Regions from separate parts of the Pseudoduganella albidiflava genome, predicted to be linked through region 2. Evidence: predicted binding sites of a transcription regulator. Region 2 holds the regulator's gene; each other region holds the start of a gene.

Region 1 (9,883 bases), 170 kb from region 2:
CCGCGCCAAGGAAATGGGCGGCAACAATTACCAGTTCTATACCAGCGCGATGCGCGAACGGCTGGGCGAACGGGTGCAGATGGAAACGGCGATGCGCCGCGCCCTCGATCGCCGCGAATTCGTGCTGTATTACCAGCCGCAGGTGGATATCGCCAGCGGTCGCATCGTGGCCATGGAAGCGCTGGTGCGCTGGCAGCACCCGGAAATGGGCATGGTGGCGCCGGCCCGCTTCATCCCGCTGGCCGAGGAAACCGGCATGATCCTGCCACTGGGCGCATGGGTGCTGGAAAGCGCCTGCCGGCAGCTGGTCGAATGGCAGCGCGAAGGGCGCGACTACCTGCGGGTGGCCGTCAACGTGTCGGCGCGGCAGATGGCGGAGCAGGATTTCGTGCAGAGCGTGGCGCGCGTGCTCGATGAAACAGGTCTCGATCCCGCCTCGCTGGAACTGGAACTGACGGAAAGCGCCGTGATGAACGACGTGGAACACGCGATCGAGGTGATGAGCGATTTGAAGGCGCTGGGCGTGAAGCTGGCCATCGACGATTTCGGCACCGGCTATTCCAGCCTGGCCCACCTGAAGCGTTTCGCGGTGGACGTGCTGAAGATCGACCAGGCCTTCGTGCGCGACCTGACGATCGACCCGGACGACGCGGCGATCGTCACCACCATCATCGCGCTGGCGGCGAACCTGAACCTGCAGGTGATTTCGGAAGGGGTGGAAACGCTGGACCAGCTGTCGTTCCTGCGCGAGCACGGCTGCTCGCAGATGCAGGGCTACTACTTCAGCAGGCCGGTACCGGCCACCGCCATCGCCACCGTGCTGGAAGAGAACGAGGCGCAGGTGGTGGCCGGCAATGGCGCGCCGCTGGGGGTGGGTACGTGATGGTCAAGGAGCGCGTGCATGGCCGGTTGCTGCAACCGGCAGCTGTTGGCAGCCTACCCCAAGTGCAAATTCCGGGGTCAGGAAGGAATGCCGGCATGCATGCCGGCATCGTTCCGCAGGCGCGAAGCATGCTTCGCGAAACCCCTGCTACACCCCGGCGGGTCTGACCCCAGCCCTTCGCTGTTGGGGTGAATGCATGCGCTTTCGATGTGTAGGCTAAGATTAACTTAGCGACATCGGGGGCGCCCCTGCTTTTCGGGCAACTTCTCGTTTACTGCCCCAGCGCCCCCAGCAGCGCCTTGTGGAACCCGGCCGGATCCTCGATCTGCGGCGCATGCCCCATGCCCGGGAATTCGATCAGCTTCGCATTCGGGATGCGCTTGACGGTTTCCTTGCCCAGCACTTTATAGTTGCCGATCTTCGCCTTCACTTCCGGCGGCGCGATGTCGCTGCCGATCGCGGTGGTGTCGCCGTCGCCGTTCATCAGGATGACGGGCACCTTCAGTTGCGGGAACTCGTGCACCACCGGCTGGGTGTAGATCATGTCGTAGATCAGCGCCGAGTTCCACGCCACCAGGCGCTGGCCGGAGCCGGCATTCAGCCCGGCCAGCATGTCCACCCACTTTTCATATTCGGGCTTCCAGCGGCCCATGTAATAGGTGTTCTTCTCGTAGGTGCGCACACCCTCGGCGGTCAGCTTCAGTTCGCGCTCGAACCACTGGTCCACCGTGCGGTACGGCACGCCGAGCTGCTTCCAGTCCTCCAGGCCGATCGGATTCACCATGACCAGGTGCGACACGTTTTGCGGGTACATCAGCGCGAAGCGGGTGGCCAGCATGCCGCCGGTCGAGTGGCCCACCAGCACCACCTTGTCGACATTGGCCTTCTTCAGCAGCTCCATCGTGTTGGCGGCCAGCTGCTGGAAACTGTACTGGTAGTGGGGCGGCTTGGTGGAGGCGCAGAAGCCCACCTGGTCCGGCACCACGACGCGGTAGCCGGCCTGCGACAGCGCGGCGATGGTGCTTTCCCAGGTGGCGCCGCAGAAGTTCTTGCCATGCATGAGCACCGCCGTGCGGCCGTTCGCCTTGCCGGACGGCTTCACGTCCATGTAGGCCATCTGCATCGTCTGGCCCTGGGAATTGAAGCGGAAGTGCTGCACCGGGTAAGGATAGCGGAAGCCCTGCAGTTCGGGGCCGTAGGCGGCGCCCGCGGCGCTGGCGGTACCGGATGCGATGCCGGCGCCAAGTGCCAGCGCCAGGAGGATCGAAGTCGACAGTTTGGGCATGGGTGATTTCCTGCGAAAGGTCTGCGAAAGGTCTGCAAAATAAAGATTGCTCGGAGCCTTGCCCCGTACCTCGGCAGGGGCCGGCAACCGGCCAATATAGCGGAAAAACGGCTGAGCTGACGCCGGCCCGCCGCCTGTCGTGAGACGCCCACTGCGCGGACAGGGTAAACTACGCCCTTTCCTGTCGCATTGGGCGATTCGAACAATAACTTATCGCGAGTGCCGCAATGACTGCCACACCCCTTCTGTTTTCCGATCTGAACCTGTCCGCTCCGCTGCTCAAAGTCTTGAGCGACGTAGGCTATGAGGCGCCTTCGCCGATCCAGGCGCAGACGATTCCCCACCTGATGGCCAACCGCGACGTGCTCGGCACGGCGCAAACCGGCACCGGCAAGACCGCCGCGTTCGCGCTGCCGATCCTGTCGCGGCTCGACATCCGCCAGAACACGCCGCAGGCCCTGGTGCTGGCACCGACCCGCGAACTGGCGATCCAGGTGGCCGAAGCATTCCAGCGCTATGCCGCCAACATCCCGAATTTCCACGTGCTGCCGATCTACGGCGGGCAAAGCTACGGTCCGCAGCTGTCCGCGCTGCGCCGCGGCGTGCACGTCGTCGTCGGCACGCCGGGGCGCGTGATCGATCACCTGGATAAAGGCTCGCTGGACCTGTCGAAGCTGAAAACGCTGGTGCTCGACGAGGCCGACGAGATGCTGCGCATGGGCTTCATCGACGACGTCGAGCGCATCCTGAAGGAAACGCCGGGGTCGCGCCAGACCGCGCTGTTCTCGGCCACGATGCCTTCGCCGATCCGCCGCATCGCCAACACCTACCTGCGCGACCCGGCCGAAATCACGGTGGCCGCGAAGACCACCACCTCCGAGAACATCACCCAGCGCTACTGGCTGGTGTCCGGCATGCACAAGCTCGACGCGCTGACCCGCATCCTGGAAGCGGAGCCGTTCGACGGCATGATCATCTTCAACCGTACCAAGCTGGGCACCGAAGAACTGGCCGAGCGCCTGTGCGCCCGCGGCTTCTCGGCCGCCGCCATCAATGGCGACATGCAGCAGGCCGCGCGCGAGCGCACCATCGGCCAGCTCAAGGAAGGCAAGATCGACATCCTGGTGGCCACCGACGTGGCCGCGCGCGGGCTGGACGTGGAGCGTATCAGCCACGTCGTCAACTACGACGTGCCGTACGACGCCGAAAGCTACACCCACCGGATCGGCCGTACCGGCCGCGCCGGCCGCAGCGGCGAGGCGATCCTGTTCATCACGCCGCGCGAGCGCAACCTGCTGAAGACCATCGAACGCGCCACGCGCCAGCCGATCAAGCAGATGGAGCTGCCCACGCTGCAGGCCGTAAACGACGTGCGCATCGCGCGCTTCAAGGACCAGATCACGGAAACGCTGGCCGCCGGCGGCCTGGAGCAGTTCCAGTCGCTGGTCGAGGAATACGAGCGCGAGCACGACGTGCCGGCCAGTGAAATCGCCGCCGCGCTGGCGATGATGGCGCGCGGGAATGCGCCGCTGCTGCTCGACAAGAAGGCCGAGAAGGGCTGGCACGAGGATGGCCGTCCGGCCGCTCCGCAGCGCGAGGAGCGCAGCCCACGCGGCGACCGCGGCGACCGCTTCGAGCGGCCCGAACGTGGCGAGCGCCCGGCGTATCCGAAGAAGGAGCGCATCGCCCGCGAGCCGGAGCCGGGCATGGCCACGTACCGCATCGAAGTGGGCTACGAGGATGGCGTCAAGCCGGGCAACATCGTGGGCGCGATCGCCAACGAAGGCGGCGTCGACTCCAAGTTCATCGGCCGCATCGAGATCTTCGAGGATTACACGGTGCTCGACATGCCCGCCGACCTGGCACCGGACGTGCTGGATACCCTGACCCAGGTGCGCGTGGCGGGCCGGCCGATGCGCATCCGCCGCGATGGCGAGCCTGCCGCGGCACCGGCCCAGGCTGCCGCCCCGGCAGCGAAACCCGCGCCCAAAGCGAAAGCGGAGCGCGAGGAGCGGCCGGCGGCACCGAAGGCCCCGCGCGAGGAACGGGCTGCCGCACCGAAAGGCCTGGATGCGGTGGTGGCCGATGCCGTCAGCGAGGACGAAGCCCCGAAGAAAAAGAAACGCGAGCGGGCGCAGGACGGCCTGGCCATGCGCGCCTACCGGATCGAGGTCGGCACGAAACATGAAGCCACGCCGTCGAACATCGTCGGCGCGATCGCCAATGAAAGCGGGCTGGAAGCGCGCTACATCGGCCGCATCGAGATCTTCGAAGACCACACCGTGCTGGAAATGCCGGACGGGATGCCGGACGAGATCTTCAAGCACCTGGGCAAGGTCTGGGTCGGCGGCCAGCAGCTGAAGATCAGCAAGGCCGATGCGATGCCGCCGCTGTCCGGCAAGCACACCCCGCCGAAAAAGCCGGCCGCCAAGCCAAAAGCGAAGCGCTGAGCCACCGCTTCGGTGCCGCGGCGTGCCCTGTGCACGGCCGCGGTGCCCTGGTTGCACCACAATAAGGCCCGCCGCGGCCGCCGGCAGGCATTTCAGCCCTGAAATGCCTGTGGGCCACCCTCAGGAAGGGCTGGCCCGGTAATTGCATATACATCTGTATTTACTTCTCTTCAGCGGGGAGGACGGATGTTGTTGCATACCTTACTGCGAAACGATTTACTCCAATACGGCACGCCGCGGCGGCGCACGGTCCGCGTCTTGTGGATCGACCCGGCGCGCACGCTGGCCTGGCTGTTCGACATGGACGGCAAAGGCTGCGACGTGGAGCCGGCACGGCTGGCCGACCTGGAAGCCGACCTGGCCGCCGGCCGCGCCCGGCGCCTGGCAGACGACCCATGGCTGGTGGTGGCCGACCAGGAAACCACCAAGCCCAGTCACATCGCACTGCGCGAGCGGGCCTGGACCATCGTCGCGGCACTGACCGCCGACGAACCGGGCATCTACGAATCGCGCCGGCGCGGCCAGATGATCGCCGAGTACACAGCGCGCCATGGCGTGTCGCACCCCACGATCTACCGCTACCTGCGCCGCTACTGGCAGCGCGGGCAGACGCCGAATGCGCTGCTGCCGGATTACTCGAACAGCGGCGCGCGCGGCAAGACACGCTCCTCCACCGCCGGCATCAAGCGCGGGCGCCCGCGCCGCGAAGGCGCGCCGCAGGGCATCAATGTCGACGAGCCGATGCGCCGGGTCTTCCGCGTGGCCGCGGCCACGTACACGGGCCTGCGCTTTTCGCGGCGCGGTGCCTACGAGGCCATGCTGCGCGAGTTCTTCTGCGAACGCCGCGTGATGCCCGAGACGCTGCAGGTGGTGCGGGGTGCCGGCAGCGACGAGGTGCCCAGCTTCGGGCAGTTCAGCTACTGGCTCGACCAGGGCCGTATCCTGCGGCCCGCGCCGCGCCCGCTGCCGCTGGCACCGCATGCGCAGGTGGAAGCCGAAGGGCGGCCCGGTGCCGCCTTCCAGGTTGCCGCCGTGCGGGCCGACGTGCAGCTGCTGGGTGGTGGCGAACGCCGCCGGCTGGCTGGCCGGCCCGTCATCTATCTGGTCAGCGACATGTTCTCCGGCATGGTCACGGGGTTCCACGTCAGCCTGGAAGCGCCGGCATGGCGCCATGCGCTGATGGCGCTGGCCAACTGCGCAGCCGACAAGCCGCGCCAGGCATTGCGCCATGGCCGCGTGATCGCCACGCAGGACTGGCCATGCCGCCACCTGCCGGAGCGGCTGCTGGTGCCCGGTGCGCTGGCCGGCGGCGACGGCGGCCGCGCGCTGCAGGACAATTTCGGCGTGCGCTGCGTAACCGGGATTCCGGCCGAGGTGCCGGCGCGGGCCGCGCTGGAGCGCCGCTTCGCGCTGTTGCGTGCGGACGCGCCGGCCATGGCGCCCGCGCTGTCTTCCGAACTGGGCCCGCTGGACGGCGCACTCGACCTCCAGCAATTCCGCCGCCTCGTGATCGACGCCATCCTGGAACACAACCTGCAAGGAATAGGTAACGGCAGCGGCAATGGCGTGGGCCCGGCACCGCTGCAGCTGTGGGACTGGGGCGTGCGCGAACGGGGCGCCGCGCTGAAGCAGTATGCGGAAGACCTGGTGCACTGCGCGCTGCTGCCGCTGCACGATGCGCTGGTGACGGAGGAGGGCATCAGCCTGGGTGGCCAGCTGTACACCTGCGCCAAGGCGGTGGAAGAACGCTGGTTCGAGCGGGCGCGCCAGCGCGGCCGCTGGGTCGTGCGCGTGGCGCATGACGAACATGGCGAATCTCCGGGCGACGGCGTCTACCTGCCCGACCCGGCCGCGCCGATGCGCTTCCATCCCTGCCAGCCGGTGCAGCGCGGCATCGCGGCGGCCCAACCGTTCACCCGCCCGGAAACCCCGCTCCGGCGCGCGCCGGCCGCCGGGCAGCATCCCAGCTTCGAGCGCATCGTCGCCGGTTTCGTCGGCTGATTTCCTTCACCCTCGTTGTATTTTCAGCGCGCCGCCCGGCGCGCTTTTTTTTCGTGCGCCGCACTGGTGCACTGCGCAATGCCGCAGCGACTTTGATGCCGCACCCTGCGCCAAACAATGTCTGGACGCTGGCAGGGCTGCGATTGCTTGCTGCCACCGATGGCGGTCGCCGATGCGTGCGCGCGCCGGCCTCCACGCGCGAAACCACTTCATTCGCCTCGTCAAAAAGAGTGCTTACCGAACAGGCAGTGGCATACCGATTGCTTAGATACCCATGTGCAAGCATGTTCACCTACACAAGAAGGGGCAGCGATGAAACAAGGGTTGATGAAGGCGGTAACACGGCGCGATTTCCTGTACCGTGCCGCCGCGGTGGGCGGTACCGGGCTGCTGCTCAATGCGATGAACGCCTGGGGCATGGGCATCGCATCGACGATGTCCGGCCCACCGGCGCTGACCGGCAGCGGCAAGGGCAAGTCGGTGGTGATCCTGGGCGCCGGGCTGGCCGGCATGACGGCCGCCTACGAGATGGCCAAGCTGGGCTACCGCGTGCAGGTACTGGAAGCGCGCGGTTTCGCCGGAGGCCGCTGCCAGACCGCGCGCAACGGTTTCGAGCTGACCGAACTGGGTGGCGAAACGCAGCGCTGCGCTTTCGAGAAAGGCGAATACATCAACCACGGCCCCTGGCGTATCCCGCTGCACCACCAGTCCACGCTGCACTACACGCGCCTGTTCGAGGTGCCGCTGGAAGTGATGGTCAACGATAACGATCACTCCTTCGTCTACCTGGAAAACGGCGGCCCGCTGTCGAAGCAGCGCCTGCGCCCCGCGCAGATCAAGGCGGACATGCGCGGCCACGTGGCCGAACTGCTGGCCAAGTCGGTGCAGGACCACCAGCTCGACAAGGCGCTCTCCGGCGACGACCAGCGTGCACTGCTCGACTACCTGAAGCACGAAGGCCACCTCGCGGCGGGCGACCTCAGTTACAAGGGCCGCAGCGGCCGCGGCTTCGCCGTCAATCCAGGCGCCGGGGTAAGCCCCGGGCCGGGCGCCTTCTCCGACCCGCTGGCCTTCCATGACCTGCTGGCTTCCGGCGTGGGCAAGATCTACAGCGCGGTGCAGGACTACCCGATGCAGAACACGATGTTCCAGCCGGTGGGCGGCATGGACGCGATCGCCAAGGCGTTCGAGAAGCGCGTGGGCCGCCATATCCGCTACAACGCCGAAGTGCGCAAGATCAGCCACGGCGAGAACAGCGTGACGGTGGCCTTCAAGGATACCAAATCGGGCAAGGAAAGCGCCGTCACGGCCGACTTCTGCCTGTGCACGATGCCGCTCTCCACGCTGCGCATGGTCGATACCGATTTCTCGGACGGCTTCAAGACCGCCATCAAGTCGGTGGCCTACGCGCCGGTCGGAAAGATCGGCCTGCAGATGAAGCGCCGCTTCTGGGAAGAGGATGACCATATCTACGGCGGCCACGTGCTGACCGACATGAAGGGCATCAACACGATCTCGCTGCCGTCGACCAGCTGGCAGAAGAAGAAGGGCGTGGTGCTGGGCTACTACAACTACCAGACCGCGGCGATCGAAGTCAGCGGCCTGACCCCCGCCGAGCGGGCCGAGTTCGCGCTGGCCGCCGGCGAAAAGATCTTCCCGGCCTACCGCGATGCGTTCGACAACGCATTCTCGGTGGCCTGGCACCGCGTGCAGTACAACCTGGGCGGCTGGGCCGAGTGGAACGACGAAAGCCGCAAGAACGCTTATCCGGCGCTGCTGGAAGGCGAAGGCCGCGTGCTGCTGGCGGGTGAACACCTGTCGTACCTGACGGGCTGGCAGGCCGGCGCGATCGAATCGGCGTGGCAGCAGATGGCGCGCATCCATGAAAGGGCGATGGCATGAAGCATAACGTCACCGCACTGATGGCGCTCGTCGGCTTCACTGCCGCCACGCCGCTGCACGCGAGCGCCGCCGACGGCAAGGCGGTCTACCAGAAGAATTGCGCGGCCTGCCACATGCCCACCGGCCAGGGCATTCCCGGCGCCTTCCCCGCGCTGGCCGGCAACGCGTTCGTTCAGGGGCCGGCGAAGGACCCCGCGACCGTGCTGCTCAAGGGCCGCGGCGGCATGCCCGATTTTTCGCAGAACCTGACCGATGGCGACATCGCGGCCGTGCTGACCTATGCACGCTCCAGCTGGGGCAACCAGGCGCCAGGCATTCCCGAAGGGGACGTCGCCGCGCTGCGCACCGAAATTTCGGCCGGGGTGGTCTCGGCCGGACAGATGTCCAACAAACACTGAAAGAGAGGCTTCATGAAACAGCATATCGCCGCCACCCTGCTGATGGCCGCCGCCGTCGTTACCGCTTCGGCCACGGCGCAGGACATCGTCCGCCACAAGATTCCCGGTTCGGATTTCCCGATCGCGCAGGCGGTCACGATTCCACCGAACGCCACGATCCACTTCATCAGCGGCCAGGTACCGCCGATGATCGACAAGGCCGCCAACCCCGACACGATCGCCGCCTATGGCGACACGAAGACGCAGACCGTGGGCGTGCTGAAGAAGATCGAGGAAATCCTGAAGGGCATGAACCTGACGATGGGCGACGTGGTGAAGATGCAGGTATTCCTGGTGGGCGACCCGTCGAAGGGCGGCCGTGGCGACGTCAAGGGCTTCATGGAAGGCTACACGCAATTCTTCGGCGGCCCGCAGCCGAACCTGCCGGCCCGCGCGGTCATGACGGTGGCCGGGCTGAACTCCGCCGGCTGGCTGGTCGAGATCGAGGTCGTCGCCGCCAAAAAATAATTGGCTTCATGAGCTGACTTCATGAAATGAGTTCATGAGCTGATTTCATGGGCTGAGTTCATGAGCTGACTTCATGGGCTGAGTTCATGGACTGACTACGTCAGCTGACGCTTCAAGGGCCGTCAAGGTCCGGGGAAACTGCCGGCATCCGCGCCGGCAGGAGGACCCTTTACGCCCGTTTTTCGCTGCACCCGTTTTTCCATCTCCAATAAAAGAAAAGGAATCACCATGCACAAGGCCATCATCACCACGGGCGCCGCCGCCATGCTGCTGCATACCGGATTGTCGCTCGCCGCCGAACCGGGCGGCGCACCGGAGCCCGAACCGCAAGCGGAAAACGTGGCCGGTGCCGCCGGCGCACCGGTTTCGATGGGCGCCGTGATCGTTACCGGCACCCGGGCCAGCGGATTGAAAGCGGAAAACAGCGCCTCGCCGATCCAGGTGCTGGACGCGGCCT
Region 2 (9,883 bases):
CAGGAGTGTGCGCTTGCAAGCGCACACCGCTACACAGGCGCGGAGTACACTCCGCGAATTCCCTGTTTCGCCATCGGGAACAGCACTAGGCGATGCAAAGGAGTGTGCGCTTGCAAGCGCACACCGCTACACAGGCGCGGAGTACACTCCGCGAATTCCCTGTTTCGCCACCGCGAGCAACACTAAGTCAGGCGATGCACAGGAGTGTGCGCTTGCAAGCGCACACCGCTACACAGGCGCGGAATACATTCCGCGAATTCCCTGTTTCGCCACCGCGAGCAACACTAAGTCAGGCGGTGCAAAGGAGTGTGCGCTTGCAAGCGCACACCGCTACACAGGCGCGGAATACATTCCGCGAATTCCCTGTTTCGCCATCGGGAACAGCACTAGGCGATGCAAAGGAGTGTGCGCTTGCAGGCGCACACCAAAAAATCACCGCATATACGGCGCCACGTTCCCCGCGATCCGCTTGAATTCCGCCTCCGATAGCGGCAGTTGCCGGAACGCGGCCCAGCTTTCGCGCGGCCGCAGGTTCTTGCCGGCGGCCGCATCCGAGCCGAACAGGATCCGCTCGGTGCCGATCTGCCGGATGCGCTTCGCCAGCTGTTCCCGCTGGGGCGGGGTGATCTCCGGATTGGCCATCGTGGCAGCGTCGAACCACAGGCGTTTCGTGCGGGAATCGCGCGCTGCCATGGCGTCGGCCAGCACGCCCAGCGCTTCATCGGACGGCGGATCGCCGTAGCCGGGGCCGGTACCGGCCAGGTGCGCGACCTGCACCGTCACGTCCGGCGCGGCAGGCAACAGCTGCTCGAGGAAAATGCGCGCCTGCGCGGCGCCGTACGGACGGCGCCTGGAAATGGACGCCCGCATGTGCACGGCGATCGCCATTTTTTTCGCATTCGCCGCGGCGAATACCTGCCGCAGCCGCGCCACGTGTTCGGGCAACTCCAGCTGCACGTCCGAATTCCCGAAATGCAGCTTCAAGCCATGCTTCAGGTCGGGCAGCGCGGCGCAGCGCTCCAGTTCTTCCAGCGCATAGTCCTTCAGCGGGTTGATGCTGCAGAAAGCCAGCAGCCGGCCAGGATACAGCGCGGCCTGGGCGCCATTGAAGTCGTTCTCGGCGCGCACCTTCGCAAGCTCGTCCTCGATCTTGCGCGCCGGGCTTCCCCATACATAGGCGACGGACAGCAGCACGGCACGCCGGATGCCGGCGGTATCGAGCAGCGCGACCAGATCCTTCGCCGTGATCACCGAAGGCCCGCCGGCGCCGGTATCGAGCAGCCGGGCCATCGCCGGGCTGAACAGGTGCTGGTGGTGGTCCACCAGCGGAGCGTCCACCGGCGGCGCCGCGGCCTGCGGTGCGGCAACCGGTGCATCATGGGCCCATGCGGGCAGCGCAAGCGCTGCGGCGGCGGCGGCAGGCAAAGCAAGGAAATCACGGCGTTTCATGGCAGGCTCACAGGTGGCGCAACGGATGGGCCCATGCGGGCCATGCGGGCTCGAAGAAGCGGGCCACGGTGTCATCGCTTACCTCCTCGAGCGATGGCGGATTCCAGCGGGGCGCATGGTCCTTGTCGATCGCCAGCGCACGCACGCCTTCGATCACTTCGCCATGTTCGAACGCACGGCGCACCAGGTTGCGCTCCATGCGCAGGCAATCGGCGATGCCCATCGTGGCGCCACGCCGCAGCATCTCGGCTGTCACGCACTGCATCAGCGGGGAACGCCGCGCGATCGCGGCCAGTGCGTTCTGCGCGAACGGATGATCGTCGCGGCGCAGCGAAGCAACGATGCCGGCCACCGAGCGGTGCGCGAAATGGTCGTCGATCAGCGCACGGTGCGCCTGCAGCTCCGACGGCCCCGCCTCGCCGCGCAGCGGCCGGGCGAACATGGCGACCGCTTCGCGCAGCCCGGCACCCGCCGTGGAGCCGACCAGGTCGGCCAGCAACGGCAGCTCGGCGGCGGGAACATAATGGTCGGCCAGCCCGCAGTACAGCGCATCGGCGGCGCCGATCGCCAGCGCCGTCAGCGCGAGATAAAGGCCCAGCTTGCCGGGCGCGCGCGACAGGAAATAACTGCCGCCCACGTCCGGGAACAGCCCGATGTTCACCTCGGGCATTGCCAGCCGTGTGCGGTCGGTTACCACGCGCACGCCGCATTGCGGGCCGCCCTGGGCGATGCCCATGCCGCCGCCCATCACCACGCCATCCATCATGGCCACGTACGGCTTCGGGAAGCAGTGCACCAGGTAGTTCAGCGCGTATTCCTCGGTGAAGAAATCCTCGACCTGGGCGCTGCCGCCCTGCGGAGTGGCACCGCCGGCGGCATGGAAGAAGCGGATGTCGCCGCCGGCGCACAGCGCCTTGTCGGTGCTGCTGCGGATGACTACGGCCGCGATGTCATCGTCGTCGCGCCAGGCCAGCAACGCGCCGGTGATCGCCCGGATCATGTCGAGTGACAGCGAGTTCAATGTCCTGGGCCGGTCGAGCGTGATGAAGCCGGTGCCGTTACGCACCTTGGTATGGACGTGGTCGGTCATGGTGTCTCGCATCGTTGTCGTTATTGGCCTCATTCTAGCCATGGATGCGGCGTGTGTGACGTAAACCTTGGACCCGGACGTAACAAAGGGCGCATCGCGCGCCCTTCTGTTGTAGCGGTTGCAGCGGTGGCAGAACCGGAGCAGTTCTGCCACCGCGACCTGCGCCCGTCGTTATGCGGGCGATGCGGGGATCTCGGCCTCGCTCAGGTGCTTGATGGTTTCGTGGTTGTGGTTCTGCACTTTATCCTTGTGCTTCATGACCTGGCGGTCCAGCTTGTCGATCAGAGTATCGATGGCCGCATACAGATCCTGGGCGACACTTTCAACGAATACGGTCTTGCCCGACATGCGCAGATTGATTTCGGCTTTCTGTCTTTTCTCTTTCTCGGTGAGATTATCTACACTCAGGATCACACTTACATCGATCAGCTGATCGAAATGGCGTCTAACGCGTTCCAGCTTGTTCTGCACATACTCGCGAATGGCAGGGGTAACGTCGATATGGTGTCCACTGATGGTCAGATTCATACACACACTCCTAAAGAAGATATAACAGGTTCGTGCGTTATCCGCCAAAACAGGCAAGGCGGCGCAGAGGAACCCAAGCACTACCAGGATTTGCCGCAAGGGCTTGCAAAGGGGTTTGCAAATGCGCTTGCAACGAGCTGCTATAGCGATTTGCGGAGGCTGACCGGGGGAATTTTCAATGCTTCGCGATATTTGGCAACAGTGCGTCGCGCAATCACCATGCCTTGTTCACCCAGCATGTCCGCAATCTTACTGTCGGATAAAGGGTTCTTCGGGTCTTCGGCTCCTGTGAATTGCACGATCAGCGCCCGTATCGCAGTCGAGGATGCTTCCCCGCCAGCTTCGGTTGCAACGTGGCTGCCAAAAAAGTACTTCAACTCAAACATGCCATGCGGCGTCAGCATATATTTTTGAGTTGTTACCCGAGAGATAGTACTCTCGTGTAGGCCCAGTGTATCAGCTATTTCACGCAACACAAGGGGCCTCATTGCCACCGCGCCATGCGAGAAAAAGTTCTTCTGCCGTTCGACGATGGCCTGCGCCACGCGGAGGATCGTGTCGAAGCGCTGGCGCATATTCTTGATCAGCCACTTTGCTTCTTGCAGCTGTGCATTCATCTGCGTTTCGCCCTTGCCCTGCTTGAGCAGGCTGGCGTACAGCGCATTGACACGCAGGCGGGGCATCACGTCGTTGTTCAACGTGACGATCCAGCCGTTGCGCCCCCGCTTTACCACCACATCCGGTACCACGTAGTCTGACACGTCGGCCGCGAAGGCGGCGCCCGGATGCGGATTGCATTGGCGGATCACGGCCTGTGCTTCGCGCAGGTCTTCGTCGTCGCAGTCGAGCGCCTTCTTGAGCTTGTTGAAGTCGCGCTGGGCAAACCACTGCAAGTGTTTTTCAACGATGCACAGCGCCATGCGCCGCGTGACCAGCGGCACGCCGGGCATGCGCCGGATCTGCAGCGCCAGGCACTCGGACGCGTTGCGCGCGCCGATGCCCGGCGGATCGAAGCTCTGCAGCAGGTTGAGCGCGGTGCGCAATTCGCCGATCTCGATTTCCAGCTCTTCCGGCATGCGCTCGTGGATCTCTTCCAGGCTTTCCTCGAGGTAGCCGTTATCGTCGAGCGCATCGATGATCAGTTCCACCAGGCCCCGGTCGCGCGCCTCCAGCACGGTCACGCGCATCTGCTCCATCAGGTGCTCGCGCAGGCTGCGGTGGCTGGCTTCCAGCTGGGGACGGGAATCGTCGTCGTCCGGGCCCTTGCTGCTGCCGGCACTGCTCCAGTCGGTATCGCCGGCGCCGGTATCGAGGCCTTCGCCTTCGCCGCCATCGAACGGCTCGGGTTCCGGCGCGGCGGGCGTATCCTGCGGCGGCCCGCCTTCCGGTGGCGCCTCGCCGGTCCCCTGCGTCGTGTTGATCGCGCCATCGGCCAGCAGGCGCACCGAGCGGTCGAGCGGATCGTCGAGCCGCTCCAGCAGCGGGTTATCGGTCAGCAGCTGTTCCAGTTCCTGGTGCAGCTCCAGCGTGGACAATTGCAGCAGCCGGATCGACTGCTGCAATTGCGGCGTCAGCGCGAGGTGCTGGGAAGTACGCAGTTGCAAAGACTGTTTCATGGCTGATTAGGAGCTGGTTGAGGTCTGGTCAAGGCCGCTCACATGCGGAAATGTTCACCCAGATAGACACGACGTACGGACTCGTCGGCGATGATGTCGTCGGGCCGGCCGGAAGCCAGCACACTGCCCTGGTTGATGATATACGCCCGGTCGCAGATGCCCAGCGTTTCCCGCACGTTATGATCCGTGATCAACACGCCGATGCTGCGCTCCTTCAGGAAGCGCACGATGCGCTGGATCTCGATGACGGCGATCGGGTCGACGCCGGCAAACGGCTCGTCCAGCAGCACGAAGCGGGGATTGGTCGCCAGCGCGCGGGCGATCTCCACCCGGCGCCGTTCACCGCCGGACAGCGACAGCGCCGTGTTCTCGCGCAGCTTCTCGATCTGCAGGTCGGCCAGCAGCGCGTTCAGCCGCTCGTCGATCTCCGCCCTGGTGAGCGCCTTGCCGTTTACCTTCTGGATCTCCAGCACGGCACGGATGTTTTCTTCCACGGTCAGCTTGCGGAACACCGACGCTTCCTGCGGCAGGTACGACAGGCCGAGGGTGGCACGCTTGTGGATCGGCAGGGTGGAAATGTCGGTGCCATCGAGGTCGATGGTGCCGGCATCGGACGCCACCAGGCCCACGATCATGTAGAACGACGTGGTCTTGCCGGCACCGTTCGGCCCCAGCAGGCCGACCACTTCGCCGCATGCCACCTGCAACGACACGTCATGCACCACCTGGCGCTTGCCATAGCTCTTTTGCAGGCCGCGCACGATCAGCGTGCTGCTGCAATTTTCCTGCGCCTGCGCCATTTAATTCCCCGCTGCCGGCGCGGCCGGCGATTGGGTGGCGGAAGGCGCCGGGCTTGGCGGCGCGGTACGCTTGGGCTGGATCACCATCGTGCCGCGGCCGGCACCCGGCTTGTCGGCCCCGGTGCTGGTATTGCGCACGCTGAAGAACTCGCGGCGGCTGTCGTACGAAATGAATTCGCCTTCCACCTCGTCGCTCGGCTTGTTGCCTTCCAGGCGGCGGATCTTGGCCTTCGAATACATCTTCACCAGCTCGGCCTTTTCATCGTATTCGATGCGGTCGGCCTCGCCTTCCATCCACTGGTCGCCCTCGCCGTCGCGCTTCTGGCGGAACGCGACCTTCTTGCCGCCGCCGGTCAGCGTGGCCAGCTGGTAGCCCTCCGGCGAATAGGTGACCACGGCCTTGTCGGCCTTCATCCGCAGCGTGCCGCGCGTCAGCGTCACGTCGCCGGTGAAGGTGTACACCTGCTTGACGTCGTCCGCGTCGAGGCGGCCGTAATTGATCTCGGTAGGCTTGTACGAATCGGCCTTCTCGGCGGCGGCATAGCCCGCCGCGCCCAGCAGCACGAGGGCCGCCATCATGAGTTTCTTCATCTTCGATTCCTGTACGCTGTTCGTCTCGATGTTCATCTCGATGTTCATTTCGATGTTCATCTGGTTATTGTCGCGCCCGCGGCGGATACACGATGGTGCCGCGGCCCAGTTGCACCTGGCGCGTGGCATTGTTGGCCTGCATGCCGATGCCGGTGGCGGTGGCGCCGCCGCTTTCCATGCGCACCGGCAGGTCGGTTTCCATGCGGTCTTCCTCCGGGTAGATGACCAGCTTCTCGGTAACCATGTGCATGTCGCGCGTGGTGGGCGACGCGGCACGGTGGATGTCCACGTCCTTCGTCAGCGTGACGCGTGTGTTGTCCTGGTCGACCCGGGCATGCCGGGCACGGATATCCATCGGCGGCTTGTCGCCCGACAGGCTGCGCACCACGGGATTGTCGATCTCCGACGAGTCGTCGGACGGACGGTGCGTCAGCCTGTCGCCCGAAATGATGTAGCTGGGCTGGCCGGTTTCCGTCATGCGCACGTAGGAAAAGCGCTCGACGATGTTGTCCGGCTCGTCGACCTTGATGCCGGCGGCCATGTCCTCGCCGGCCCGGTTCATCAGCTCGAGCAGCCAGAACGAGCCCAGCGCGCCGAGCAGCGCGAGTATCATGCCGATCGACAGCCGGTAGCGGTGTGCGGTTCGCTGGTTGCGCATGGCTTCTCCGTTATCTTCCTGTCATTTCATGTCCATTCATCAGACCCGTCTTCAAGGCCTGCTTCTCTGCCCCACCGCCGTTGGATCAAGCGTACCTGACTCATCGAAAGCGCATGCATTCACCCCAACAGCGAAGGGCTGGGGTCAGACCCGCCGGGTCTGACCCCGGAATTTGCACCTGGGGTGGGCTTACCCGAACAACATTGCGCTTCCCGGGCCCGTATCCCCTGCCTCACTTCTCACCCGAGAAACTGGGCCATCACGCGGTCGTAGCTGCCCTGGGCGCGCATCACGAATTCGCAGATTTCGCGCACCGCGCCGTGGCCGCCGCGGTGTTCGGTCACGTGATGGACCCGCGACAGCACTTCCGGCCGCGCATTCGGCACCGCCACCGCGAAACCGGCGCGCGAGAGGATCGGGATGTCGACCACGTCGTCGCCGATGAACGCCACCTGCTCCTCGGTAAGGTTCAGCTGCTCCAGCAGCGCCTTGAACGGCGTGAGCTTGTCGTGCCCGCCCTGGTGCACGAATTCGATCGCCAGGTCCCTGGCGCGGGCCACCACCTGCGGCGAACGCCGCGCACTGATGATCCCCGTCAGCACGCCCGATTCCTGCAGCAGCTTGATGCCCAGGCCATCCTGCACGTTGAAGGTCTTGAACGCTTCGCCCTCGGCACCGTAGTGCAGGCCGCCATCGGTCAGCACGCCGTCGACGTCGAAAATGAACAGCTTGACCTTCGCTGCCCGTTCGAGGTTGGCCACGTTGACAGGAATACTCATCAGATCACCTTTGCGCGGGTCAGGTCATGGATGTGCAGCGCGCCGACCAGCTTGCCATCGTCGTCGACCACCAGCATCTGGTTGATGCGGTACTCTTCCATGATGGCCACCGCGTCGACGGCCAGTTTTTCCGGCCCGATGGTACGCGGATCGGCATGCATCACGTCGCCGATGACGACCTTGCCGAAATCCTGCACCTTGTCGATCATGCGGCGCAGGTCGCCGTCGGTGAACACGCCCACCGGCCGGTATTGTGCATCGACCACGGCCGTCATGCCCATGCCCTTCTGCGTGATCTGCATCAGCGCATCCGGCAAACGGGTATCGGCCGCCACGGCGGGAATCGCATCGCCCTGGCGCATGACATCGCGCACGTGGGTCAGCAGGCGGCGGCCCAGCGCGCCGCCCGGATGCGAGCGGGCAAAGTCCTCTTCCTTGAAGCCGCGCAGGTCCAGCAGCGCCACGGCGATCGCATCGCCCAGCGCCAGCGTGACGGTGGTCGACGCCGTCGGTGCCAGGTTCATCGGGCAGGCTTCCTTCGCCACGGAAACGTCCAGGTGCACGTCCGCCAGTTTCGCCAGGCTCGACTCCGGCTTGCCCGTCATCGAGATCACCGTGCCGCCCATGCGCTTGACCACCGGCAGGATGGCCATCAGCTCGCTGCTTTCACCGGAATACGAGATGGCGATGAACGCGTCGTCCGGCGTCACCATGCCCAGGTCGCCATGCGCCGCCTCGGCCGGATGCACGAACAGCGCCGGGGTGCCGGTGGAGGCCAGCGTGGCGGCGATCTTGCGCCCGATGTGGCCGGACTTGCCGATGCCGGACACAACCACGCGTCCCTTGCAGTTCAGCAGCAGCGAGACGGCTTTCCCAACGCTCTCATCCGTTGCCAGGCGGGCATGCAGCGCGGTCAGCGCATCCGCCTCGATTTGCAGGGCTTCGCGCGCCAGCTCCAGCGCGCGGCGTGCGGTCGTTGCATCAAAAGCTTTCAGCATTGTTTTTTCATGGGTTACACTCATGGCCGAAAGTATAGCCGAATTGGGAAAGCAAAAAACTTGCCAGATGTTACAAACTCCCCCCGACCGTAGCATTTCGCGCTTCCCCCACCGGCCATTCCCGGAGCACGTCCGTGTTCTCCCCCCTTGAACTGACACTCCTGCTGCTGGGCAGCGCGGTGCTGGGCGTGGTCGCCTTCCGCATGCTGCACCTGCCGCCCATGCTCGGCTACCTGGCCGTGGGCATCCTGATCGGCCCGAACGCGCTGGGGCTGGCCGAGGAAAGCCATGCCACCCACGCGCTGGCCGAATTCGGCGTGGTCTTCCTGATGTTCTCGATCGGCCTCGAATTCTCGCTGCCGAAGCTCAAATCGATGCGCAGCGACGTCTTCGGACTCGGCATGGCGCAGGTGGGGCTCACCATCATTGCGACCATCGCCTTTGGCTGGGTGATCGCGCGTGCGCTGCCGCCGTCGATCCACATCTCCTGGCAGGCCGCTTTCGCGCTGGGCGGCGCGCTGGCCATGTCCTCCACCGCCATCGTCGTCAAGATGCTCACCGAGCGGCTGGAACTGGAATCGGAACACGGCCGCAAGATCATCGGCATCCTGCTGTTCCAGGATATCGCCGTGGTGCCGCTGCTGATCATGATCCCGGCGCTGGCCAAGGACCCCGACAACCTGTTGGTCACGCTGGGATGGGCGGCCCTGAAGGCCGTGCTGGTACTGGTGCTGCTGCTGTTCTTCGGCCAGAAGCTGATGCGGGGCTGGTTCACGGTGGTGGTCAAGCGCCGCTCGCAGGAGCTGTTCATGCTGAACCTGCTGCTGGTGACGCTGGGCGCGGCCTGGATCACCGAGCGCGCCGGCCTGTCGATGGCGCTGGGCGCCTTCGTGGCCGGCATGCTGATTTCCGAGACCGAATACAAGCACCAGGTGGAAGAAGACATCAAGCCATTCCGCGACGTGCTGCTCGGCCTGTTCTTCATCACCATCGGCATGCTGCTGAACGTGCGCGTGGTGCTGGACAACTGGTGGCTCGTGCTGGCGCTGCTGGTCTTCCCCGTGCTGCTGAAGTTCGCCCTGATCGCCGGCCTGGCGAAACTGTTCGGCTCTTCGGACGGCGTGTCGATGCGCACCGGCCTGGCCCTGGCGCAGGCCGGCGAGTTCGGCTTCGTACTGCTGAACGTGGCCGGCGGCATGGAGCTGGTCGATCCCTTCGTGATCCAGGTGGTGCTGGCGTCGATGGTGCTGTCGATGCTGGCTGCGCCGTTCCTGATCGAGCAATCGGACAAGCTGGTGCTGAAATTCTCCAGCAACGAATGGATGATGCAATCGCTGAACCTCACCCAGATCGCGGCGCGCACGATGGCCACGC
Region 3 (9,883 bases), 720 kb from region 2:
ACAGCCGAGCTGCGATCCACCGCGGTCACCTGGCGAGACGCTGGCTCGACATTGATCTGTCTGTACGGACGGCGGCCCCCGGGCCGCCGTTTTCACATCCGGACCCGACCATGACCGTACGCATCGAGCCATCCTGGAAGCAGCACTTGCACGCCGAGTTCGAGAAGCCCTACTGGACCGAACTCACCGATTTTGTCCGCGCCGAGTACGCCGCCGGCCAATGCTGCCCGCCGGGCAAGCACATCTTCCGGGCCTTCGACCTCACGCCGTTCGACCAGGTCAAGGTCGTCATCCTCGGGCAGGACCCGTACCATACGCCCGGCGCCGCGATGGGCTTCTGTTTCTCCGTCCCGGACGGCAACCGCCCGCAGCCGAGCCTGCAGAACATCTTCCAGGAACTGGAAAGCGACCTGGGCATACGGCGCACGCGCACCGACCTGTCCGACTGGGCGGAGCAGGGCGTGTTCCTGCTGAACGCCGTGCTGACCGTGCGCGCCCGGGCCGCCGGTTCGCATGCGGGGAAGGGGTGGGAAACCTTCACCGATACCGCGATCCGCACGCTGTCCGAAGAACGCGAGCATCTGGTGTTCATCCTGTGGGGCAGCTACGCGATCGCCAAACGGGCGCTGATCGACACGGCGAAGCACCTCGTCATCACATCGCCGCACCCGTCGCCATTTTCGGCGCACAAAGGGTTCTTCGGCAGCGGGCCGTTTTCACGGGCGAACGATTATTTGCGGGAGCAGGGCAAGGAGCCGATTGCCTGGGGGTGAGCAGGCGCCGTTATTCGAGTGGCATGGTCTCCGTCAGCCGCTTCAGCGCCACGGTACGTTCTGTATTGAGGCCATAGACACATGCCAGCCGGCGCATTTCCAGGGCCGCGCCAATCGCTCCGCCGCCGAGCGACGTGGCAAATGCGCACTGCGCGTCGCGGTATTTCACGAAAGCGTTTTTCGATGCACGCAGCCGGCTTCGGGCACGCGCGATGTACTGCTCATCTTCATCCCATCGCTCGACTGAGATCGCTGCCCTGGCTTCGGCCCGGGCGAGCGATTTCAAGCTGTTACGCACCTTGCGTTGCAGGCATTCCCGAAAGCCGGCCTGGGAAAACTCGTCGCATTGTTCGAGCACCGCGGCAGCCGCATCCACTTGCGGCTCGCCATGAACTTCAGTGAAGGCCATCGCGCAGGCACAGGCAAGAATGAACTTTCTCCACATGTTTTCCTCCTACCACCAGATCCGGTACGGCCAGTAACTCTCATCCGTCTCCGCCAGCCGGATGATCTCCCGCGGGCTGTTGCCGATCAGCTCGCGTGCTTCGCGCGACAGGTGCGCCTGGTCCGAATAGCCGCCGCGCAGCGCGACATCCGACAGCGACACGTGGCCGGCCTGGTGCTCGTCGCGCGCGGCAAGCAGCGATTCTTCCACGCGGGCGAAGCGCCGCAGCGTGCGCAGCGGATGCCCCGCCCAGGCCCGCACGCGCCGTTCGGCCATCCGGGCGCTACGTCCGGCGCCGGTGGCCGCGGCGCGCACCGCGAGCGCCTGCACCCAGTCCCGCGCCGGCAGCCATGCGCTGGCTCCCGTCGCGCCACGGGCTGCGCGCCAGCGCGGTTCCAGCCACGCTTCGAACACGCTGATCCGCGCGTCGTCATCGGGCGCCACCACCACCGCGGCCAGCACTTCGTGCCACTCGTCGCCGAGCACGGTATCGGCCGGCGCCATGGTATCGAGCAGCGTGGCCATGTCGAGGCCCGTCAGCGCGTGCAGCGCATCGGCGAAGAACAGCACCGTCAGCGTGTGCACCGGGCCGGGATTGCCTGTTACGCATGGCCGTGTGCGCGGGCCGGAGAAAACGGCGGCGCCCTGGGGCGCCACCGCGCCCGGCGTGGCCGGTTCGACGAGCTCGCCGCTGCCGACAATCATCCAGGTGATCGCGCAGAATGGCGTGGCAGGGAAGCGGTTCAGCCGCTGGGCAGGCGCGAGGGAAACGTCCAGGGTGCTGCGCAGCATGTAGCCGCGAATGCACGAGGCAAGCGGCACGCCGGGTGCGACGAGGCGGGCGACCGTTGGCGGCAAGGGCGCAGTCATGGCTTGGTTTGTCATGGGCCGATTCTATCGCGGCGCGATGTCGTTCTGTCCATGCGCTAATTCTGAAAATCCCAGCCATCATGTCGCAAACGTTCAAGACCGCCGGCGCACGGGGCGCCACACTGGCATCATCGAATGCACAGGAGACCGCATGACAACCGCCGCCGTGAACATGCCCCAGCCGACGCCCCATCCGCGCGCCATCGCCGACCTGCCCGGTCCGCGCGGCCTGCCACTGCTGGGCAATGCGCTGCAGCTGAAGCCCGCCACGATCCACCTGGCGATGGAACGCTGGAGCCGGGAATATGGCGCCATGTTCCGCGCGCGGATCGGGGCGAGCGAGGTGGTCGTGCTGTCCGACAGCGCGGCCATCATGACGCTGCTGCGCGACCGGCCGGATGGCTTCCGGCGTCCCGCCATCACGGCCGAGGTGTCGGCGGAACTGGGTGGCAGCGTGGGGCTGTTCCTGGCCGAGGGCGACGTCTGGCGCGACCAGCGCCGCATGGTGATGCATGCCTTCTCGCCCACGGCGATCCGCGCCTACTTCGACCGCATGGTGCAGGTGGCGCAGCGCCTGGAAGCCCGCTGGCTGGCAGCCGGCGACCGTGACATCGACCTGAACGCGGACCTGAAGCGCTACGCGGTGGACGTGATCGCCGGCCTTGCATTCGGTGCGGACGTGAACACGCTCGAGAGTGGCGGCGACTCGATCCAGGAGCACGTGGAAACCGTGCTGGCGGGTGTCGCGCGCCGTTCGCTGCTGCCGTTCGCTTACTGGCGCTGGTGCAGGCTGCCGGCGGACCGGCGGCTGGAGCGCAGCGTGCGCGCGGTGCGCGAGGCCACCGATGGTTTCATTGCCGCCGCGCGGGCCGCGATGGCGACCGAGCCGGCGCTGCGGGAGCACCCCGCGAACCTGCTGCAGGCCATGCTGGCCGCGGCCGAACAGCCAGGCAGCGGGGTGGACGACGATGCCGTCGCGGGCAACGTCTCGACGATGCTGCTGGCCGGCGAAGACACGACATCGAGCGCGCTGGCCTGGCTGATCTGGCTGCTGTGGCAAAACCCGCCGGCACTGGAGCGCGCACAGGCCGAAGTGCGCCAGCATGCGCGCGAACTGACAGTGGAAAACATCGCTGCGCTCGACTACCTCGACGCCTGCGCACTGGAAGCGATGCGCCTGAAACCGCCGGCACCGTTTCTGCCGCTGCAGGCCATGCGCGACACCACGGTGCTGGGCGTGCACCTGCCGAAGGACACGCTGCTGTGGTGCGTGATGCGGCATGACAGCGTGGGCGACAAGGCCTTCCCCGATCCATTGCGCTTCGATCCCGAACGCTGGCTGGCCGGCACAGTGGACAAGGGCGTGGCACTGCCGTTCGGCGCCGGGCCGCGCATGTGCCCGGGGCGTTACCTGTCGCTGATGGAACTGAAGGTGGCGATGGCCGTGCTGCTGGGCCGTTTCGACATCGCCGGCGTGCGGGCACGCGATCGCAGCGAACCGGCCGAGGTCATGGGGTTCGTGATGGGGCCGACGCCGATGGCGATGCGACTGCGGCCCAGGGCGGAATAACGCCTAGGCCTTGTGCCAGAAGCCCGCGTGCGCGATCTTCGCTTCGTCCTCGCGCAGCGGCCCGATCACCTCGGTAGGCCGCTGCCCGGCGGCGAACACCTGGCGGCAGGGCAGCGACAGGGTCGGGTTTTCCGGATCGCTGCCGGTCAGCGACAGCAGCGTGGCTTCGGACATCGCGTACACCACGCGCCCCACGCCGCTCCAGTAGGTGCCGCCGGCGCACATCGCACAGGGTTCGGCGTTCGTGTACATCGTGGCACCGGCCAGTCTGTCCGGCGAGTGCTGCGACGAGGCGATGCGCAGCGCATTCATCTCGGCGTGCGCGGTGCGGTCGCTGCTCGAGGCATTCATCGCCTGCGCGATCACGTTGCCATCGGCATCCGCGATGATGGCGGCGAACGGGTGATGGCCTTCGTCGCGCGAGCGCTGGGCCAGCGCGAGCACGTCCGTGAGGAACTGGTGGTCGCGCGCTGTCGGTTCAGTCATGGATTCTTCTCGAAAAAAGCGGGGCGGAATCAGCCGCCCAGCAAAAAAAGCGGGGCGGGATTTGCCGCCCAGAAAAAAAAGCGGGGCGGGATCAGCCGCCCCGTAGCGCGTGTTGAATCGCGCGGGAATCAATCGGGAATCAATACCCCGGAATCATGACCCCGGAATCATTCCCCGTGAATCATTACTTGGGAATCGTGCCTTCCACGCCCTGCACGTAGAAGTTCATCGACATCAGTTCCTTCATCGGCATCTGCACGCCGGCGGCCACTTTCACGGCGCCCGACTGGTCCTTGATCGGGCCCGTGAACGGTACCGCCGTGCCGGCCGCGAAAGCCGCCTTCTTCTCTTCGAAGAGCTTGGCCGCGTCGGCCGGCACCACGGTGTTCAAGGGCGACATCTTGACCATGCCTTCCTTCAGGCCGCCGTGCACATGGCCGGTCTTCCACGTTCCCGCCAGCACGGCCTTCGCCACTTCGGTGTAGTAGCCACCCCACTGGTTGGTGCTGGCCGTCAGGTGCGCCTTCGGCGCGAAGCGCTGCATGTCCGAATCCCAGCCGAAGGCGTACTTGCCTTTTTCCTGTGCGGCCTGCAGGGTGGCCGGGGAGTCGGTGTTCTGCGTCAGCACGTCGGCACCCTGGGCGATCAGCGTTTCCGCCGCCTGGCGTTCCTTGGCCGGGTCATACCAGCTGTTGACCCAGATGATGCGGGTCTTGATCTTCGGGTTCACGCTTTGCGCACCCAGCGTGAAGGCGTTGATGTTGCGGATCACTTCCGGCACCGGGAACGAACCCACGAAGCCGAGCGTATTCGTCTTCGTCATCTTGCCGGCGATGATGCCCTGCAGGTAGGAGCCTTCGAACAGGCGCGCCTCGTAGGCGCCCATGTTCTTCGTGGTCTTGAAGCCGGTGGCGTGCTGGAACACCACGTTCGGGAAAGCCTTCGCCACTTTTTCCGTCGCGTTCATGTAGCCGAACGAGGTGGTGAAAATGAGCTTGTTGCCATCCGCCGCAAGCTTGCGGATCACACGTTCGGAATCCGCGCCTTCCGGCACGTTTTCCACGTAGGTGGACTTCACCTTGCCGCCCAGCGCCTTCTCCATCTGGAGGCGGCCCTGTTCATGGGCGTATGTCCAGCCCGCATCGCCGACCGGGCCGATGTAGACAAAGCCCACCTTCAGAGGTTCCTGTGCCTGCACCGGTGCGATGGCGGCCACCGACAGCGCGGCGGACAGGCTGGCAAGGGCGAGCAGCTTGCGACGATTCATGATGTTCCTCTTTCAGGTTGGTCAGAAATGGTATTCGGCACGCACCATCGGCGTGCGTGCCGTGGCGCCGCGAACGGTATCGGACGGGTTGCCGAACTTGTTCTTCCAGTACTGGTAGGCCACGCCGAGCTTGAAGGTCTTCGGGTTGGCGCCCAGCAGCGGGCTCACGTCGTACATCAGCTTCATGTCGACATTGATTTCCACCGCCGTCGGGCCGCCGAACTCGTTCTTGCCCTTGGTGCCGATGTAGTTCGCGTAGCCTTCGAATTCCAGCGGCACGTTCGGGATCGGGATGCTCCAGGAACTGAACAGCGCCGCGTGGGTGTCGTAGCGGTAGCGGTTGGTGGAGGTTTGCGTGAAGCCGTTGTACGGAGCGTTGGATTCATGCAACGCCACCAGGCTCACGTTCAGGAAACCCGGCACGTCGAACATCACCGTGGGGCCGAGCACCAGCATGCGCTTCTTCGAGTTGTAGCCCGCATCGGTCTTGCTGTTGATGTCGAAACCGGCCGTGATGCCCACGCCGCGCACCGGGCCGAAGGCGAGGTTCTTGCCGGTGACCTTGCCCAGGTCCAGGGTGTGGCGGTACAGCGCGTAGGCTTCGTGGGCGCCGGACCGGGCGCCGACGGCCGACGGGTCGTTTTCGTCCGACATCAGGTAATCGATGCTGAAGAAATTGCTGCCGTACTTATAGCCGCTGGCATGGCTGAAGTTCACCACGTGCTTGACGATGTCGGCGCCGTTGTAGGGCTCCGAGAACTTCGAGCCGTAGCGGTAGCTCAGCGCCGTATCGCTCCAGTCGGCGGCGTGGGCGGCGCTGGCGCAGGTGGCGGCGAGGGCGAAGGTAGCAGCAAAACGAATGGTCTTCATGCGGGGTCCTTGTAAGTGTTGTGTAACGGATTGCATCCAATGTGCCGATCGATTGCATGCAACACGACAGTACCTTTAGCAAGTACCGGGCCACCCCGCTGTCTCCTCTACGAAATGTCCGCCGCTGTGTAACGCCGCACCAGGACGGGTCGTTCCAACGCTGCCGATGTGCATTGCCGGTGCATTATGCACACAATTTTGGGGCGTTTTGTATACAATTTTCTAGAGCCCGCCCAGTGCTTCGGCCAGGCTCAACTTGCGTTCCGGTGTGCCTAAATGCAGCCGTGCCTCGATTTCCGCCAGGTGGTGCTCGATCAGCGCGGTGGCGCCCTTCACGTCGCCCCGTTCGATGAGCGCCAGCAGATCGTGGTGTTCGTGGTTGCCGCACATCGGCGCGCCCGGGTTTTCATAGACGGCGATGATCAGCGACGAGCGCGACACCAGTTCCACCATGAAGCGCTGCAATACGGCGTTGCCCGCCAGTTCGGCCATGAGCAGGTGGAATTCGCCGCCCAGGCGGATCCAGGCGGTGCGGTCGCCGCTGCGGCGTGCCTGTTCTTCGGCGTCGAGCGCGGCGCGGATGCGGCCGATCGAGGCGGGCGTGATGTTGCGGATCACCAGCGGCACGATCTCGCGCTCGATGGCGCGGCGTGCCGTGAACACGTCGCGCGCTTCCTGCGGCGAGGGCGATGCCACCACCGCGCCGCGGTTGGGGCGCAACACCACGATATGGTCATGCGCCAGCCGCTGCAGCGCCTTGCGCACCGTGGTGCGGCTCACGCCATACAGTTCGCAGAATTCGGCCTCGCCCAGCCGCGTGCCCGGCGGCAGCTTGTGGCCCATCACGGCATTCACGACGGCGCTGTAGATGCGCAGGTCGACCGCGGCGGCGCCGCGCTTCCTGGCTGGTGCCGTGCCGGCGGCGTTTTCCACCGCATTGCCTGCCTCCTTGCCGGTCACCTTGTTTGCTGCCTTGCTGGTGACCTTGTTTACTACCTTATTTACTACCTTACTTGCTACCTTGCTTGCTACCTTGCTTACGGCATTGCTTGTTGCGTTACTGTCCGCCGCCGGATCGGCGGCGTGCGCGGGGCGGCCGGGTGGGCGCTCCGCTGGGGTGTGCTTGGTCATTGGCAGTCTCCGCATCGGTTCGGGATCGGGCGGGGTCGATCCGCACGCGATCGTAATGGGAAAGCACGAAGCGTGCACGCGATGGCCGGGGCCGCGCCATATCGGATGCACGATAGTGGGGCAATAGTGCACATTTTTTGGTGCAGTTTGTATACAAAATGGACGATGGCGTATCCTGGATGGGCGCGCCCGGCCGGATGCCGGGCGGAGCCGTTGGCATGCAACTTGCACGGACTGTGCCATTACCCCGATGGAGCCGCAGATGAACGAACCACAGCCAGCGCCGCCCGGCCCGCACCGAACCGAGCCGCGGCTGCGGTTGCTCGGCATCTCGAAAATCTACCCGTCCGTGGTCGCCAACGACAGCGTGGACCTGGCCGTCATGTCGGGCGAAATCCATTCGGTGCTGGGCGAGAACGGCGCCGGAAAGAGCACGCTGATGAAGATGATCTATGGCGTGACGCGGCCCGACGCCGGAGAGATCCTGTGGGAAGGCAGGCAGGTCACGATCCCGTCGCCGGCCGCCGCGCGCCGCCTCGGCATCGGCATGGTGTTCCAGCACTTCGCCCTGTTCGAAACGCTGACCGTGGCGGAGAACATCGCGCTGGCGCTCGATGAAAGGATCACGCCAGCGAAGCTGGCACCGCGCATCCGCGAAGTATCGGCCCGCTACGGCCTGCCGCTCGACCCGGAACGGCGCGTGCACAGCATGTCCGTCGGCGAGCGGCAGCGCGTGGAAATCGTGCGCTGCCTGCTGCAGTCGCCGCGCCTGCTGATCATGGATGAACCGACCTCGGTGCTGACGCCCGATGCGGTGCAGAAGCTGTTCGTCTCCCTGCGCCAGCTCGCGGCCGAAGGCGTCAGCATCCTCTATATCAGCCACAAGCTCGACGAGATCCAGGCGCTGTGCGACCGCGCCACCGTGCTGCGCGCCGGCCGCGTATCCGGTACCGCCACGCCGCGCACGCAGACGGCGCACGAACTGGCCGAACTGATGATCGGTGGCGACCTGCCCACCTGCACGCTGGCGCCGCGCGAACCGGGCGAGGTGCGGCTGGCGCTGAACAAGCTGTCGCTGCCCAGCCCCGATCCATTCGGTACCGACCTGCGGGACATCACGCTGGACCTGCATGCCGGCGAAATCGTCGGCCTGGCCGGCGTCTCCGGCAACGGGCAGCAGGAATTGATGAAGGCGATTTCCGGCGAGGTACCGCTGCGCGGTGCGGCTGGCATCCGGCTGTGCGGCATCGAAGCGGGGCGGCTGAACGCCGCGGCGCGCCGCCGGCTCGGCCTCGGCTTCGTGCCGGAAGAACGGCTCGGCCGCGGCGCGGTTCCCGGCATGTCGCTGGCGGACAATGCGCTGCTGACGGGCTACCTGGCCGAGGGCGCCGGCATGCTGCGCAGTGGCCTGGCGGGTGGCTTCACGGGGGGCTTGATCCGGCGTGGCGCGGTGCGCGACTTCGCCGACAGCGTGATCAGCCGCTTCAAGGTGAAATGCGCCGGCGCCGGCGCGGCGGCGTCCAGCCTCTCCGGCGGCAACCTGCAGAAATTCATCGTCGGCCGCGAGATCGCGCTGGCACCAAGGGTGATGGTGCTCGCGCAGCCCACGTGGGGTGTCGACATCGGCGCGGCGATGCTGATCCGCCAGGCCATCATCGACCTGCGCGACCAGGGCGTCGCCGTGCTGGTGATCTCGGAAGAACTCGACGAACTGTTCATGATGTGCGACCGCATCGCCGTACTGGCCAAGGGCCGCCTGTCGCGCGCCGTGCCGGTGAAGGAAGCCACCGTCAACCAGATCGGGGTGTGGATGAGTGGCGACTTTTCCACAGGGGCCGGACCCGCCACCGCCAGGGAAGAAGGGAGCCGCCATGTCCCGGCTTGAAGCCCGCCCCGCGCCCTCGCGCGCGATGATGCTCGCCTCGCCGCTGATCGCCGCGCTGGCCATGCTCGTCACCGGTTCGATCCTGTTCCTGCTGCTGGGCCAGGAACCGCTGCACGCGTTCTACGTGTACTTCATCAAGCCGGCCACCACGCTGTATGGCGTGGGCGAACTGCTGTTGAAGGCCACGCCGCTGATCCTGTGCGGCGTGGGCCTGGCGATCGGTTTCCGGGCCGATGTGCACAATATCGGCGCGGACGGCCAGCTGACGGTGGGCGCCATCATCGCCGGCTGCGTGGCGCTGTACTTCGATGGCGTGGAAGCGCCCTGGGTGCTGCCGCTGATGCTCGTCGCCGGGGCGCTGGGCGGCATGGCGTGGGCGGCCATCCCGGCGCTGCTGCGCACGCGCTTCAACACGAGCGAGATCCTCGTCAGCCTGATGCTGGTGTACGTGGCCTACCTGCTGCTGAGCTACCTGGTGCATGGCCCGCTGCGCGATCCGGATGGCTTCAATTTCCCTCAATCGAAGATGTTCGGCGACTCCGCCACGCTGCCGCTGCTGGTCGAGGGTTTGCGCGTCAACGCGGCC

Evidence for each region. The regulator sigma-54, encoded in region 2, starts transcription at its own class of promoters, with help from an activator protein. The targets are predictions, from matches to a motif close to TGGCANGNAANCTGCTTT.
Region 1: a site for sigma-54 is predicted at 6,869-6,886, ahead of EYF70_RS25565 (flavin monoamine oxidase family protein). Genes of this name have one in related genera too.
Region 3: a site for sigma-54 is predicted at 6,357-6,374, ahead of EYF70_RS29345 (outer envelope protein). Genes of this name have one in related genera too.

Annotation. Positions count from the first base shown of each region.
Region 1 covers NZ_CP036401.1:6,150,343-6,160,225, reverse strand. The annotation lists gene EYF70_RS25585 (bifunctional diguanylate cyclase/phosphodiesterase) at 1-883, shown strand, start outside; gene EYF70_RS25580 (alpha/beta fold hydrolase) at 1,155-2,168, opposite strand; gene EYF70_RS25575 (DEAD/DEAH box helicase) at 2,396-4,618, shown strand; gene EYF70_RS25570 (TnsB C-terminal domain-containing protein) at 4,805-6,619, shown strand; gene EYF70_RS25565 (flavin monoamine oxidase family protein) at 6,932-8,521, shown strand; gene EYF70_RS25560 (c-type cytochrome) at 8,518-8,919, shown strand; gene EYF70_RS25555 (RidA family protein) at 8,932-9,426, shown strand; gene EYF70_RS25550 (TonB-dependent receptor plug domain-containing protein) at 9,655-9,883, shown strand, end outside.
Region 2 covers NZ_CP036401.1:6,319,590-6,329,472, forward strand. The annotation lists gene EYF70_RS26290 (amidohydrolase family protein) at 433-1,449, opposite strand; gene EYF70_RS26295 (enoyl-CoA hydratase/isomerase family protein) at 1,457-2,539, opposite strand; gene hpf (ribosome hibernation-promoting factor, HPF/YfiA family) at 2,711-3,067, opposite strand; gene EYF70_RS26305 (RNA polymerase factor sigma-54) at 3,208-4,683, opposite strand; gene lptB (LPS export ABC transporter ATP-binding protein) at 4,722-5,483, opposite strand; gene lptA (lipopolysaccharide transport periplasmic protein LptA) at 5,484-6,134, opposite strand; gene lptC (LPS export ABC transporter periplasmic protein LptC) at 6,139-6,732, opposite strand; gene EYF70_RS26325 (KdsC family phosphatase) at 6,972-7,511, opposite strand; gene EYF70_RS26330 (KpsF/GutQ family sugar-phosphate isomerase) at 7,511-8,533, opposite strand; gene EYF70_RS26335 (monovalent cation:proton antiporter family protein) at 8,644-9,883, shown strand, end outside.
Region 3 covers NZ_CP036401.1:7,044,112-7,053,994, forward strand. The annotation lists gene EYF70_RS29315 (uracil-DNA glycosylase) at 111-773, shown strand; gene EYF70_RS29320 (lysozyme inhibitor LprI family protein) at 784-1,218, opposite strand; gene EYF70_RS29325 (AraC family transcriptional regulator) at 1,228-2,103, opposite strand; gene EYF70_RS29330 (cytochrome P450) at 2,240-3,658, shown strand; gene EYF70_RS29335 (nucleoside deaminase) at 3,662-4,144, opposite strand; gene EYF70_RS29340 (BMP family ABC transporter substrate-binding protein) at 4,329-5,414, opposite strand; gene EYF70_RS29345 (outer envelope protein) at 5,433-6,281, opposite strand; gene EYF70_RS29350 (GntR family transcriptional regulator) at 6,504-7,412, opposite strand; gene EYF70_RS29355 (ABC transporter ATP-binding protein) at 7,675-9,297, shown strand; gene EYF70_RS29360 (ABC transporter permease) at 9,284-9,883, shown strand, end outside.